2 regions of the Pontibacter akesuensis genome follow, and region 1 is predicted to be linked to the other one. Evidence: riboswitches for the same ligand, from Rfam matches in the RefSeq annotation. Region 1 holds a riboswitch; the other holds the start of a gene.
The links. Region 1 has a riboswitch for S-adenosylmethionine ahead of A0W33_RS01210 (ATP-grasp domain-containing protein). Riboswitches for the same ligand answer to the same signal wherever they lie in the genome.
Positions count from the first base shown of each region.

Region 2: it holds a riboswitch for S-adenosylmethionine, as region 1 does, so the genes downstream of both, A0W33_RS15045 (phosphoadenylyl-sulfate reductase) here and A0W33_RS01210 (ATP-grasp domain-containing protein) in region 1, are expected to answer to the same signal.

Region 1 is NZ_CP014766.1:300,101-307,856, forward strand. It holds gene hrpB (ATP-dependent helicase HrpB) at 1-1,990, shown strand, start outside; gene msrA (peptide-methionine (S)-S-oxide reductase MsrA) at 2,192-2,722, opposite strand; SAM riboswitch class I at 3,013-3,114, shown strand; gene A0W33_RS01210 (ATP-grasp domain-containing protein) at 3,476-4,459, shown strand; gene A0W33_RS01215 (LLM class flavin-dependent oxidoreductase) at 4,462-5,481, shown strand; gene A0W33_RS01220 (penicillin-binding protein 1A) at 5,791-7,756, shown strand, end outside.
Region 2 is NZ_CP014766.1:3,562,804-3,570,559, reverse strand. It holds gene A0W33_RS15065 (SDR family NAD(P)-dependent oxidoreductase) at 1-786, opposite strand; gene A0W33_RS15055 (PQQ-dependent sugar dehydrogenase) at 1,055-2,203, shown strand; gene A0W33_RS15050 (hypothetical protein) at 2,429-3,148, shown strand; SAM riboswitch class I at 3,878-3,981, shown strand; gene A0W33_RS15045 (phosphoadenylyl-sulfate reductase) at 4,276-4,995, shown strand; gene cysD (sulfate adenylyltransferase subunit CysD) at 5,103-6,011, shown strand; gene A0W33_RS15035 (sulfate adenylyltransferase subunit 1) at 6,011-7,267, shown strand; gene A0W33_RS15030 (OsmC family protein) at 7,374-7,756, opposite strand, start outside.

The sequences.
Region 1 (7,756 bases):
CATGTACCCTGTAGAGACGCATTACCTGTCGCCGGCAGATGTGGCGGGCGCAGGGAATTACCCGGCAGAGCGGCTGGCCAACCTGGTGCCTAAAACAGTTCGAAAGGCTTTAGCCGACGAACCAGCTGGAGACATACTTGTTTTCCTGCCCGGCATGGGCGAAATACGCCGTGTAGCCCAGCACCTGGAAGAGAAGCTTCCTCCTGCCACCGACTTACACGTGCTTCACGGAGAACTCGCCCTCTCCAAGCAATTAGCGGCCATACATCCTGCTCCCAAAGGCCGGCGGAAAATAGTACTGGCCACCAGCATCGCCGAAACAAGCTTAACTATAGAGGGCGTTAAAATAGTGGTGGATGGGGGCTATGCCCGTGTTCCGCAGTTTGTGCCGCGCACCGGGTTAACCACGCTGGCTACCTCCGCTGTCTCGCTTGCTGCCGCAGATCAGCGCCGGGGCCGTGCCGGGCGCCTAGGGCCGGGCGTTTGCTACCGCCTGTGGTCTACCGCTGACCAACTGCAACTTTCCGAAAGGCAGGAACCGGAAATTCGCGAAGCCGACCTCACGAGCCTGTTGCTGGAACTGGCGGTGTGGGGCGTGAAGGATGCTACCCAACTAAAGTGGCTGGATACACCACCCGCTGCCGCCCTGGCACTTGCTACAGAGCTTTTGCAGCGCCTGCAGGCAATTGATGCACAAGGAAACCCGACAAAGCACGGCAAGCAACTGGCTTCCCTGGGCATGCACCCTCGGCTCGGCCACATGGTGGTAAAAGGCCATGAATTGGGATACGGCGCCACGGCCTGCGCGCTAGCCGCCTTACTGGCCGAACGGGACATATTGAAATCCATGGAAGGCAACAGGAGCAGCACCTTGCCAGACCTGCATCTTCGCCTGGAACTGCTGGCGGGGAAACGGCCACATACACCGGGTTTTTCGAGAGACGAAAACGTATTGCGGAAAGTGCGGGAGCAGGCACAGCACCTGCGGCAACGGTTGAGGGTAGCAGACAATACACTTGATTTTGAAGTCCTTGGCCTCTTAACCGCCCTTGCTTACCCCGACCGCCTCGCTCAGAAAGAAGCCTCTGGAAAAGTACGCCTCGTAACGGGGCAAAGGGCTTTGCTTCAAACAGAGCTTTTCAACGAGGCTGCTTTTTACGCCGTTGCGCATTTGGATGTCAGGCAGCAGGCGCGCATTCTTTTAGCCGCCCCAATCAGTAAAGAAGAGGTTGTGGCACACTTCGCCGAACAACTCGAGCAAGTACAGGAACTGAAGTGGGACAATACTACAGAGCGGGTAATAGCCAGGCAAATCACCAAAATAGACGCACTTACCTTAGACGAAACTGCACAACCGAAACCAGACCCGGAGCAGGTTGCGCTTGTGCTGCTGCAGGTGTTGCAGGAAAAGGGAATGGCACGGATGCCCTGGAGCGAAGAAGCGATACGTACGCGGCAGCGCCTGGCTTTTCTACACCAACTGGAGCCGGAGAAATGGTATGATGTATCGGATGCAGCATTAGCGGCAAGTCTAGAAGAATGGCTGCTGCCACACTTGGTAGGCTTGCGCTCGATGGAGCAAGTAACCAGGTTGGATTTCAACGAAATGTTATTGGCCGACTTAAGCTGGGAACAGCGGCAGGAAATGGAACGCTTGGCTCCCTCCCACCTGCAGGTACCAAGCGGTTCCCGCATCGCCCTGGATTATTCCGATGCCACCACACCAGTGCTGGCCGTGCGGCTGCAGGAGGTTTTTGGCCTGCTGGATACGCCCCGGGTTGGCGGCGGCAAAGTACCGTTGCTGCTTCACCTGCTCTCCCCTGCCTCTCGGCCTGTACAGGTAACGCGCGACTTGCGCAGTTTCTGGAACAACGGCTATTTTGATGTCCGCAAAGACCTGCGAGGGCGTTATCCAAAGCACCACTGGCCGGAAGATCCGCTATCAGCAGCACCTGTGCGTGGCACTAAAAAGCGTCCGCAGGGATTTTGATGAAGGGAGCTGCAAGTACAAAAAGTTTGCTCTGTGGGATTTGCCCTGCAGGATTTGTCATTTCGAACACTCGTGAGACGATTGTTCGAAATGACAGTGGCGCGACGATATATTAACAACTAAGCAGCCTAATGAAGGTATGCGTTTGAAGACGTATCGCAATAATCCGCGTGCTATCATCCAGCCAACGCGAACACTCCCCTACTGCTTCAGTTTGTTGGCAAACTCCTTTCTGAACTTCTCTACCTTCGGGCGCACCACGAAACTGCAGTATGGCTGCTGGCCGTTGTTCAGGAAGTAATCCTGGTGTTCCCTTTCGGCCGGATAGTAGTTTGTCAAGGGCTCAATGGCGGTAACAATGGAATCCCCGAAGGTGCCGGAAGCATCAAGCTGCCGCTTATACTTCTCCGCCAGTTCGCGCTGCTCGTCACTATGATAAAAGATAACGGAGCGGTATTGTGGCCCCACGTCATTGCCTTGCCGGTTGAGGGTTGTGGGATCGTGCGTTTTCCAAAAGACCTCCAGGAGCGCTTCAAAAGAAATTTTAGAAGGATCATACGTGATGCGGAGCACCTCGGCGTGCCCCGTGGTAGCCGAGCACACCTGCTTGTAGGTTGGGTTGTCTACATGTCCGCCTGCGTAACCCGATTCTACTTTCTGTACTCCCTCCAGTTGCTGAAATACGGCTTCTGTGCACCAGAAGCACCCGTTTCCAAAAGTTGCTGTTTCCATGTTCTGTATTTATAAGCCGTTTTTGGCTTTGATGTCTTAAATAAAACTTAACTGCTTTCGCTGCATACATACTTCAGCCGTAGCGCAGGGTTCTGTCTTAAAACTGATTTTCAGGCTACTTGTTTCATCCTGCATCAACCATTCTGCAATTGAAGCGTAAATGAAACAGCATCAGTAGCAGCTAAAGGTATAAACCACTGTACCTACATTATTTTTAGTGAAAGATTTGGTTTTGTAAAAATCAGCTGCCACCTTTGCAAACGTAAAGTCAAACTACCTACAAAGTATTTGATTTATAAAGAAGAAGGGAGAGAACAGGCTCTATGAACTTCTAGCAACCAGTTACAAACCAGGTGCTAATTCCTGCCTAAATCAGTTAGGGCATATAAATTAACAAACATGAAGTTCTCAAAAAATCACCTTAGGGAATCATCTTCAAACCGAAACACCACATTTGTTTTCGGTTCACCTGCTGCGCATTCTTTTTATACTTGTTGTTGCTGTTGTTGCTAACCCAGCTGCTTTTGCTGTGTTTATACTTGCTTTCCTAAGCTTTTTATAACACACCCTACACGCAGCTTCCAGGGATAGCTTTGCCTTTTTGTGCCCCATGCATAAGAGCTGAAGCAGTTTTGTACCCTTAAGCGAACTACGCTGGCACATCACACTCCCCGACCTTCGTTTACACGCTGCTCCGCAGCGTCTTCTACTGTACATACTTCAACTAATCATACATACTTAAATAAGCATTTTATGTCATCTAATACATCAGAAAGACCAATCGTTATATTTCACGAGCACCCGGACTGGTTCCGCCCTTTGTTTAATGAACTAGACGCAAGAGGTATTCCTTACGTGCGACAGAACGCCGCCGAGCACACGTTTGACCTGGCTTCTGACGAGCAGAATACCAGCCTGTTCTTCAACCGCATGAGCCCCTCTGCTTACCTGCGCAACAACGAGCAGGGCATTTTTTATACACTGGGCCTGCTGGCGCACCTCGAGGCGAAAGGCGTTCCGGTGGTGAACGGCTTCAAGGCTTTCCAGTACGAAACTTCTAAGGCGCTGCAGCACATTTTGCTGGAGAAATTAGGGTTACCTTATCCAAAGTCACGCATCATCAACCATGCTTCACAGGCAGTTAAAGCTTCTGAAGGGCTGCGCTTCCCGATTGTGGTGAAAGCGAACATAGGCGGTAGCGGCGCCGGCATTACCCGCTTTGACTCAGTGGAGGAGCTGGCACTTGCCGTTACAGCCGGAGAGATCAAGCTGGGCATAGACCATACGGCACTGGTGCAGGAGTTTATTCCGGCACGTGGTGGCCACATCAACCGTGTGGAGACGCTGGGAGGCAAATACCTGTATGCGATCAAGGTTTATACTTCCGGCGAAAGCTTTAACCTCTGCCCTGCCGACATCTGCCAGACAACCAACGGCAAAGAGCTTGCCCGCAACGCCTGCGCCCTGGATGCTCCTAAAAACGGACTGAAAGTGGAAGGCTTCACGCCTGACCAGGAAGTGATTGATGCCATTGAGCGCATTGTGCAGGAAGCTGGTATCGACGTGGGTGGCATTGAGTACACCATCGACGACCGTGACGGGCAGATTTATTACTACGATGTGAACGCGCTGTCGAACTTTGTGGCGGATGCGGTGAACGTGATTGGTTTTAACCCGCACGAAAAGCTGGTGGATTATCTGGAGAAGCGGGCGCAACTTAAAACACAGGAGGTATAAGTATGGAATTCGGATATTGGTTACCGGTGTTTGGCGGCTGGCTCCGCAATGTGCCCGACGAAGGCATGGCACCTACCTGGGATTACGTAAAAAAGCTGGCTCAGCGCAGCGAGGATTGGGGCTACAGCCTCTCTTTGATTGCCGAGCTGTACCTGAATGATATCAAGGGCAAAGAAGCGCCATCGCTGGATGCCTGGTCTACAGCGGCGGCCATTGCGGCTGTTACCGAGAAACTGGAGATCATGGTGGCCGTGCGCCCTACTTTTCACAACCCGGCACAGCTGGCAAAGCAGGCGGCTAATATCAGCCACATCAGCAATGGCAGGCTGTCACTTAACGTGGTGTCGTCGTGGTGGAAAGATGAGGCCACCAAGTATGGCATCCACTTCGAAGAGCACGACGACCGCTACGCCCGCACCAAAGAGTGGCTGGATGTGGTGACAAACGTGTGGGAGAAGGATCATTTCTCTTACGACGGCAAATATTATAGAGTAGAGGACAACATCCTGCAGCCGAAGCCGGCTAAGAAGCCGTTCATTTATGCCGGTGGGGAGTCTGAGGCGGCTAAAACTTTGATTTCCTCCCAGTGCGACGGCTATGTGATGCACGGCGATTCGCCGGAACTGATCGGCAAGCGCATCACGAACATGCGGGAGCGCAGAGAGAAGCTGGGGCTGCCGCCGATGAAGTATGGCGTGGCCGCCTACAGCATTGTGCGCGACAGCGATGCGGAGGTAAAGAAAGAACTCGATCGGATTACGGATGTGAAGAGCTCGGCCGCAGGTTTCGACAATTACCAGCAGTGGCTTTCGGGCACGCAACTGGAAGGCCAGCTTTCGCTGCAGGAGTATTCTGTGTCGAACCGCGGCCTGCGCTCCGGATTGGTAGGTACGCCGGCCCAGGTGCAGGATCGCATTGCCGAGTTCGAGGCTGTGGGCGTGGATTTCTTCCTGCTGCAGTGCAGCCCGCAACTGGAGGAAATGGAGCGTTTTTCTGACGCCATCATCAGTGTAAAAGCATAATTACTTTTAGCCAAAGAAATTCTTCAGCGTGAGTGGCAGGTTTTGCTACTGTTTTATATTTGCCGCTTGCGCCGGAGTGTTTCCCTCACCTTAAAACACAAACAACTAAACTACCTAACCTGCCCCTGTCGCCTCACCTGCGGCAGGGGTTCTTTTTTGTTGGCGTAGTCCTCTTGTAAAAACAATCGAAGCACTGGCGTAATTCTTGCAAAGTACCTGCCGTTGCAGCAAAATTCGTACTTTGCGCGTTTGTAGGCAGCTTAGGATTAAATATTCAGGCAGCTGCCACCCAACTCCATACTTCAGAACATGAAGCGTACGCTGAATAAGATAATAAAATTCATCATTACCCGAATTATGGCGCCGTTCGTGGGGCTGGTACACCGCGAACTTTCCCCTTTTTTCCAGAGCCTGAAACCGAAGTTTACGCGCGCTTACTGGCAGCGGCAGTGGGCTTCCTGGAAAGAAAGTAGCAGCCGCTCCGATTACCGGTTTTTGCTTCGAATATTTTACAAATTGGCGCTCTTCGGCATTTTGCTGCTGGTGCTTTTCTACTTTGCCGTGTATGCTGGTTTCCTGGGCGGCATGCCTTCGCAAAAAGAACTCAAGTCTGTCCATAACAACACCGCCTCCGAGGTATACGCGGCAGGTGGCGAGCTGCTGGGGCGCTACTACATACAGGACCGCACCAACGTAAAGTATGCAAACATCTCCCCTACTGCCATTGATGCCCTGGTGGCCACGGAGGATGTACGCTTTTTCAGGCACAGCGGCGTGGATGCGCGCAGCCTTGCCCGTGTGTTCATCAAATCCCTGTTGCTGCAGAACGAAAGCTCAGGGGGTGGCAGTACCATCAGCCAGCAGTTGGCCAAGAACCTGTGGCCGCGCAAAAACTACTGGATCGGGGATATGCCCGTGAATAAGCTGCGCGAGATGATTATTGCCCGGAAGCTGGAAAGCATTTACTCTAAAGAGGAGATACTGGAGCTGTACCTGAATACGGTGCCCATGGGCGGCAACCTTTACGGCATTGAACGGTCTTCGCGCCGCTTTTTCAACACCTCTGCCGACTCGCTGAAGCCGGAAGAGGCCGCAGTGCTGATTGGCATGCTCAAGGCCACCACCACCTACAATCCGCGCCTGCACCCGGAGCGCGCCCTCACGCGCCGCAACGTGGTGCTAAGCCAGATGGCCAAGTATGAGTACCTTCCTGCCGCCACTGCCGACTCGCTCAAGAAGCTGCCCCTGAAACTTAACTATAACTACACCACCCATAACGACGGGCTGGCCCCATACTTTCGGGAGCACCTGCGCCAGGAGCTGATGGAGTGGGCATCCACCAAAAAGAAACCGAACGGAGAGCGCTACAACATTTACACCGACGGCCTCAAAATTTACACCACCATTGATGCCGGCATGCAGCGCCACGCTGAAGCCTCAGTGCGAAAGCAGATGGCCCAGCTGCAGAAGAGTTTTGATGCGCACTGGCGTGGGCGCACCCCATGGGGAGCCAACAGCGAAGTACTGCAGGCGGCCATGGTGCGCTCCGATCGCTACAAGAAAATGAAAGCGGCCGGCAGCTCAGACGCGGAAATCAAGACCGCGTTCCGTGAGCCAGTGCCGATGCAGGTGTATGGCTGGAGCGGCACCAGCAAGAAAACCATGAGCCCCATGGATTCTCTGGCTTATTACCAGCGCTTCCTGAACACAGGCCTGCTGTCGATGGAGCCGAACACCGGCTACATCCGCGCCTGGGTGGGCGGCATCAACCACCATATTTTCAAGTATGACCATGTGCAGGCCGCCCGGCAGGTAGGCTCCACTTTCAAGCCGATTGTGTATGCGGCTGCTTTAGAGGCAGGCTTGGAGCCTTGCGACTACTTCCCTAACGAGCGCACGATTTACACGGAGTATGATAACTGGTCGCCACGAAACTCCAACGAGCAGTACGGCGGGGAGTATACGATGCGCGGCGCCCTGGCTCATTCTGTGAACACCATTTCGGCACAGTTGATCATGAAGACGGGTGTAAACAAAACCGTTGCCATGGCACACCGCCTGGGCATCCGCTCTGAACTTCCGGCCGTGCCTTCCATTGCCCTCGGAACGGCAAACCTTTCGCTGCAGGAAATGGTAGCGGCCTATGCTACGTTTGCCAACGAAGGCTACCGCGTGGAACCGGTTTACATCACCAAAATAGAAAACCGCGACGGCAAAGTGCTGCGGGAGCACCGGGCGGGCAGTTTTGAGCGACGGGTACTCTCTGAGGAGACGG
Region 2 (7,756 bases), 1.5 Mb from region 1:
TCAGCCATAAATCATTTTCACTGTCATGCCGCCATCGATCGTGAGTGTTTGGCCGGTGATAAAGCCTGCTTTGTCGGAGCAGAGAAAGAGGGCAGCCTCCGCAATATCCTCGGGCATGCCGATACGCCCCACCGGGTGCTGGGCCTTGTCCTCCTTGGAGTGGTGCGGCTCATAACGCTCGCTTTGCTTCTGCCACTCCCCCACCTCAATCCAGCCGGGAGCCACTGCGTTCACCCGCACCCGCTCCTCCGTCAGGCTTACCGCCAGCGAATGCGTAAGTGCCTCCAACCCACCTTTAGAAGCCGAGTAGGGAAAAGTGTTCGGCTCAGACATAAAGGCGCGTGTGCTCGAAATGTTAAGTATGGCCGGGTGTTCAGCCTTCGCCAGCAGCGGCAGCGCATACTTGGCGCAGAGCAGCGGGCCGCGCAGGTTCACCGCCAACACCCTGTCAAACACAGCCATATCCATCTCCTGCAGCGGGCCCACAAACGGATCGGCAATTCCCGCATTGTTGATGAGGGTATCTAACTGCTTATACTTTTCCCCTACTTGCTGCAGCAGTGCTTTTACCTCCTGCTCCTGGCTCACGTCGCAATGTATAAATATTACTTTTTGGCCCTCCTGCTCCAGCCGCTGCACCGCCTCCTGCCCTGCCTCTTCGTCTTTGTCGGTGATAACCGTGTTGGCGCCCGCCTTTGCAAAAGCCAGTGCCATCCCCAGCCCGATACCCTGTGCCCCGCCCGTAATCAGAACATTCTTGTTGGTGTAGTAAGTGTTACTCATCATCCGTGATTGGTTTTGCTAGCTTTTACCCATGGCAGATAAAAGGGTTGCGGGTATTCGGGACCCTGAATCGGTGGCAGACAAACGCATGCCTGCTGATCGGGGTTTCGCACCAGCAGAAAGTAAAGGTCAAATGGACCCATCTTTCAGGTTTTGTGCCGCTGCTTAACCTGTACAATCCCGCTGTAGCAGGCTTGCTCCTCAAAACATATCAGAACATCAACAGTTTATGCTACGTTAGCCAAACTTAAACAAGCACAACCCAAATTCTATGAAAACACGAACATACGCTACACTTACATACTTCTGCCGCCATGCTTTGGGAGCAGTGGCCTTTGTGTTGCTGACCGGACAGGCTTTCGCACAAAAATCAACTGTTAAGACCGATGCCGGCGACATAAAGGTAGAAACACTGGCCGAGAACCTGAACCGTCCGTGGGGCATGGCGTTTCTGCCTGACAACCGTTTGCTGGTGACTGAACGCTCCGGCACACTCCGAATCCTGGACCAGAACAACAAGCTTTCCGCACCAATCAAAGGTACGCCAGAAGTCTTTGCCAAAGGACAAGGCGGTATGCTGGATGTTGCCCTTGATCCTGATTTTAAGCAAAATAAACTGGTATACCTGTCGTTTGCCGACCCCGGGGAGAACGGCACCGCCTCTACCGCTGTAGGCCGTGGCAGGCTGGAGGGCAATGAGCTCAAAGACTTTAAAATGCTTTTTCAGCAGAAGCCACAAATAGAAGGGCCAAACCATTTTGGAGGCCGCATTGCCTTCACTCCTGAGGGCCATCTTATACTTACCACCGGCGAGCGTTTTCAGTTCGACCCTGCGCAGGACCTTTCCAACCACCTGGGCACTGTTATTCGCCTGAACCGCGATGGCTCCGTGCCGAAGGATAATCCTTTTGTAGGGAAAGCGAATGCGCGTGACGAGATATGGTCGTATGGCCACCGAAACATTGAAAGCGCCGCCATCGACCCGGCCACAGGCAAACTTTGGATTGTTGAGATGGGCCCGATGGGGGGCGATGAGTTAAACCAGCCGAAAGCTGGTAAGAATTACGGCTGGCCGGTGGTAAGCTGGGGCGACAACTATGATGGCTCTAAAATACCGCGACCAAATACACGACCTGAGTTCGCTGATGCAGCTATCCACTGGACGCCTACCATCTCCCCTTCCGGCATGGTGTTTTATACAGCCAACATGTTTCCGGAATGGAAGGGAACCGCGCTGATCGGCGGCCTTACGAGCACCGGGCTGGTGCGGGTAAAAGTAAACGGGGAGAAGGCCGAGGAGGTAGAGCGAATACCATTAGTGGTGCGTGTAAGGGATGTGGAGCAGGCACCAGACGGTTCTATCTATGTGCTAACAGACCAGAGCAACGGAAAGGTACTCCGGCTGAAGCCTTTAAAGTAAGTTTGTAGTCGATTACCGAGCACCATATTCGTATGTTGTGCAACAAATAAAAATCAAAGCATGAATGGCAGAAACTGTTACAGCGGTTCCTGCCATTCATGCTTTTGGGGTGGTACATTGTCATTTTTTTTTGCTGTGTGCCCACAATACCTGACGAGATCATAATCCCGGGCCCCAGTTTCACGTTAAATACCACACGTTTTAACCTTAACAAGTTGAAGGCTTATGAGCACCCTACCTGTCAACTGGCTTACCGAAGGACTCCTTGACTTTGAGTACAAGAAGTACCTGCTGCTGGCTTACCTGAAAGCCGCCAGAAACGAATTCAACAAGCAGCGCCTCTATCCTGTTTTCTCCGACCTGATCATGCATTACCGCAACCTGCAGCAGGTAAAGGCGCACAAGCAACTGGTATATGAGTCATTCCCGAAGCGCATCAGCCGTGCTGACTTTGAGAAGCTGGAACTGGTATATGAAAAGATTGTGAACGACGACGAGACGATGCAGCAGATAGAAGAAATTATTCAGTACGCCACGCCGCTTTTCACCGAGACGCTGGAAGAGGGAAAGGAGCTGTACAGTTTCGTGGAACGCCACCTGGAGATAAGTCCGGTTGGCATTACGCCGATGTACCACAACGAAGGGTATCTTTTCCTGGATGCATTCCCGGGTAAGGAAACGCACGTGTACGTGTATAACATTACTGTTTTCGAAAACACCTACGAGAAGTATAGGGGCATCAACACAAAACACCTGCAGACCGTGCGCCGGGGCCTTGCCCAAACCCATGAGCAACTGAAAGTGCAGCTGCTCCGGGAACGGCAGGAGCTGCCGAACCCAGCCGCTTTCGTGGCAATAGCCAAAGTGCCCATGCCGCTGGAGCAGGCCCTGCTGCCCATTGCCAAGCGCTCCCTTGTGAAGTATGTAACGGGTTTGGCTGCGTGAGGTGTGACTGCAGGATCCAACAGTCACTAACTCCTCCTTTTCCTAGAGGAGAGTCTGTAGCTGCTGTTGCTGAAGTATAAGCTTTATGGTTTCGGCTAAAACAGGGAACCCACCCCTAACCCCTTTGAGGAGAAAAATTTACCTCACCCCTGCCCTCTCCTAAAAACAGGAGAGGGAGTAGCGGTACTGCTTTTACTCAGGTACAAGCTCTGTAGCCGATGGTATTCCCCGAACAGGTCGCGACCTGTCCCTACAATTCCTGTAATTGAAGGAGAGCAAAGGCAGCGGCTAGTTGAACTGTTTCAGTCCTTGGGTTGAGCGCCCCAAGGTAGGAGGTGAAACATAAGTATCAGGGAACCGGAGGGTAAACGGCAACTAGAAAAAATAGCTTGGTTCAAGTTGCGAAAAGCGGAGGTAGTCAAAGGCACAAGCGGACGCTTGCGCCAGGGAATGCAACAAGTACAGCTGCAGCTATGCAAGTATGGCTTTTCAGGCCAATCGAGCTACAAACTGAACCTCATTTGTAGGCCGCGAGTTAAAAACTCGCGCCAGCAGGACATTTGACACTTCTAAAACACCCCCGTCGGACACTTATGAAATCCGTACCCTGATGTTGCCCAGTATCCTAACGTCAACATTAATTCTCTAATATTTACCTCATAAAATTTATACATCCCGGAAAAAACCGTATTTTTGCCGGTAGTAAACCAATGGACGTCACGTCTGTAAAATTTATAAAGAAGAGGCGAGAGACTAGGCTCTATGACCCTCTGGCAACCTCCAAAGTGGTAAGGTGCCAATTCCTATCCCGGTCAGGCCGGGGCATATAAATTACAAAAGCAATGCAAACCTATTACAACACATCAGCAAGCAGTAAAGCAAGCAATGGCACCTCCCCCACTGCTTACGCAACCTTTGTATCTACCAGTGCACAGGGTAAACTGAATTGTTGTTGCTGTTGTCCGTGTTAATCTGGCACTTCCCAAACACACTTTCGGTATAACAGGCAGCTAAAACCATCGCGCCTTTTTCCCTGCTTAGGCAGCCGCCGCCATTTGGCATGGTTGTGGTGCAGCACCGAAAACCCAAGTACCTGTTTTAGTTTTCAAGAGATTATACGATATCCTATGGATTTATCACAAGGATTGCTGGCGAAGCTCGATAGCCTGCGCAACGCCCTCGCCGAACTTCCGGCGGAAGAGGGACTGCGCATCCTGGCACAGGAGTTTGAGGGCAGTATTGCTTTTTCCTCCAGTTTGGGCGTGGAAGACCAGCTCATCACGCACTTTATTTTCGAGAATGATTTGCCGGTGCGCGTTTTCACGCTGGATACGGGGCGCCTCTTTAACGAGGCCTATACCCTGCTGCACAAAACGAACAACCACTACGGCAAAAAGATAGAAGTATACTTCCCCAAGCACGAGGCCGTGGAGCAGCTCGTGAACGAGAAAGGGCCGATGAGCTTCTACAACTCCATCGACGATCGCAAACAGTGCTGCTACATCCGCAAAGTGGAGCCGCTGAACCGGGCCCTGGAAGGCGTGCAGATTTGGGTAACCGGCATCCGCGCCGACCAATCAGGAGCCCGGCAGGACCTGCAGCTGCTGGAGTGGGACGAGGCGCACCAACTCATTAAGTATAACCCACTGCTGCACTATACTCTGGATGACGTGTGGGCGGCCATCAAAGCGCTTAACATTCCTTACAACCCGCTGCACGACAAGGGCTTTGTAAGTATAGGCTGCGCCCCTTGTACCCGTGCCATTGCTGAAGGCGAGGATTTCCGCGCCGGCCGCTGGTGGTGGGAGGATAACTCCAAAAAGGAATGCGGCCTGCACGCGCGATAATATAATTATGAATTATAAATTATGAATTATAAATGTGGTTTGTGCGATACTCTTCGAGGGTCTCAATTCAAAATTAAGCATTCATAATTCAAAATTAGATACGAAGTATGACTAAGAGATACCTGGATTACCTTGACCAGCTGGAAGCGGAGGCAATTCACATCATGCGCGAGGTTGCGGGGCAGTTTGAGAAGCCGGCCCTGCTCTTTTCGGGCGGCAAAGATTCTATCACGCTGGTGCGTTTGGCCGAGAAAGCGTTTCGACCCGGTAAGTTCCCGTTCCCGCTGGTGCACATCGATACAGGCCACAACTTCCCGGAGGCCATCCGCTACCGCGATGAACTGGCTGAGCGACTGGGCGAGAAGCTGATTGTGCGCAACGTGGAAGACACGATCAAACGCAAAAGCCTTTCGGAGCCGAAGGGACGTTATGCCAGCCGCAACGGACTGCAAACGCATACCTTACTGGAAACGATTGAGGAGTTTGGATTTGATGCCTGCATCGGTGGTGCCCGACGCGACGAAGAGAAAGCCCGTGCCAAGGAACGCATCTTTTCGGTGCGTGATGAATTTGGCCAGTGGGACCCGAAGCGCCAGCGCCCCGAGCTTTGGAACATCTACAACGGCCACATCAACAAAGGTGAAAATGTGCGCGTGTTCCCGATCTCCAACTGGACAGAACTGGACGTGTGGAACTACATCAAACGAGAGGAAATAGCCCTGCCAAACATTTACTACACGCACGAGCGCGAGTGCCTGGTGCGGGATGGCAAGCTGATGGCCTGGTCTGATTTTATTTACCAGGAGCCGGACGATATCGTTGTGAAGCGGCAGGTACGATTCCGCACGGTGGGCGACATGACCTGTACGGCTGCGGTAGAATCAATTGCCCATGACATTGACGGCGTGATTGCCGAGATTCTGGAGTCTAAAATTAGTGAGCGTGGCGCCACCCGCATCGACGACAAGCTGTCGGAGACGGCGATGGAAGACCGTAAGAAAGGAGGATACTTTTAATGGATATACTACGATTTATCACCGCCGGCAGCGTAGACGACGGCAAGAGCACTCTGATCGGTCGCCTGCTCTACGACACGAAGCAGATTTTTGCCGACCAGTTGGAAGCCATTGAAAGCTCCGGCCGCGTGAACGAGGACGGACAGATTGACCTGTCGCTGCTCACAGATGGTTTGAAAGCCGAACGCGAGCAGGGCATTACGATTGATGTGGCGTACAAGTACTTCTCCACAGAGAAGCGCAAGTTCATCATTGCCGATGCGCCGGGCCACATCCAGTATACCCGCAACATGGTAACGGGTGCGTCAAACTCTAACTTGTCGATTATACTCGTGGATGCCCGCAAAGGCGTGCAGGAGCAGACGCGCCGCCACTCGATCATTTCCTCCCTGCTGGGCATTCCGCACCTGGTGATCTGTATCAACAAGATGGACCTGGTGGGCTATGATGAGCAGGTATACAACGAGATTGTGGCCGATTACCAGCAGTTTGCCCGTAAGCTGAACGCCAAAGACATCACCTTCATACCTGTCAGTGCGCTGAAAGGCGACAACATTGTAGAGGGATCGGACTTCTCGATGCCATGGTACCAGGGGCCGAGCCTGCTGGAGCACCTGGAGCAGGTGCCAGTTTCGCAGGACTTCAACCTGGAAGATGCGCGCTTTCCGGTGCAGTACGTGATTCGTCCGCTTACTGCCGAACACCACGATTACCGCGGTTATGCAGGTAAAGTGATCAGCGGCACGTACAAAGCAGGCGATAAAGTTACCGTGCAGCCATCTGGCCAGACCACTACCGTGAAATCTGTAGAGCTGGGCGGGAAAGTGCTCGAGGAAGCTTTCGCACCGATGTCGGTAGTGTTGCAATTGGCTGATGAGGTAGACATTAGCCGCGGCGACGTGCTGGTAAAAGCCGCCGATAACCTGGAAGTTGCGCAGGAGTTTGAGGCCGTAGTTTGCTGGATGCACAACAAAGCATTGAAGCCCGGTGCTAAACTGCTGCTTCGCCACAACTCCACTGAAACACGCTGTGTGGTGCGACACATCGACTACAAGATCGACATCAACTCGCTTGAGCACCTGGAGGACATTGACCAGGTACAGTTGAATGACATCTGCCGCGTGCAAATTAAAACAGCCACTCCGCTCCTGCTGGACAAGTATGCGAACAACCGCGCCAACGGCGGATTCATACTTGTGGACGACACCTCGTTTGCCACAGTTGGTGCCGGTATGGTAGCTGAAATAGAATTTTAGGTACAGAAATTTCAGATAACAGTGAAGCCGCTGCAGTTTATACTTGCAGCGGCTTCACTGTTTATGACGGAATAGGTTGCAACCTGTCCCTACAAAAATCATTTATTTACTTCACCAACTCATGACTGTAGCTGATGGTGGTGGTTTTGTAAAGTATGGCAGCTACGGAGCAGTACTTGTCCATCGACAGTTGGATGGCCTGTTGCACCTTTGCTTCCTCCAGCTGTCCGCCAAGTATAAAATGAACATGGATCTGCTTGAACAGCGAAGGAACCTGACCTGCTATCCTATCTGCTTTCACATTGATTTTGAAGGAGTCGATCTGCTGGCGTTTCTTCTTTAGAATCTGAATTATGTCGATGGCGCTGCAACCGCCGAGGCCCATCAGCAGCAATTCCATTGGGCGGGCTCCCGCGTTGTGCCCACCGATTTCAGGTGATCCGTCTATATTAATCTCAACTCCTGATGCACCTGTGGCCGCAAAGTGAA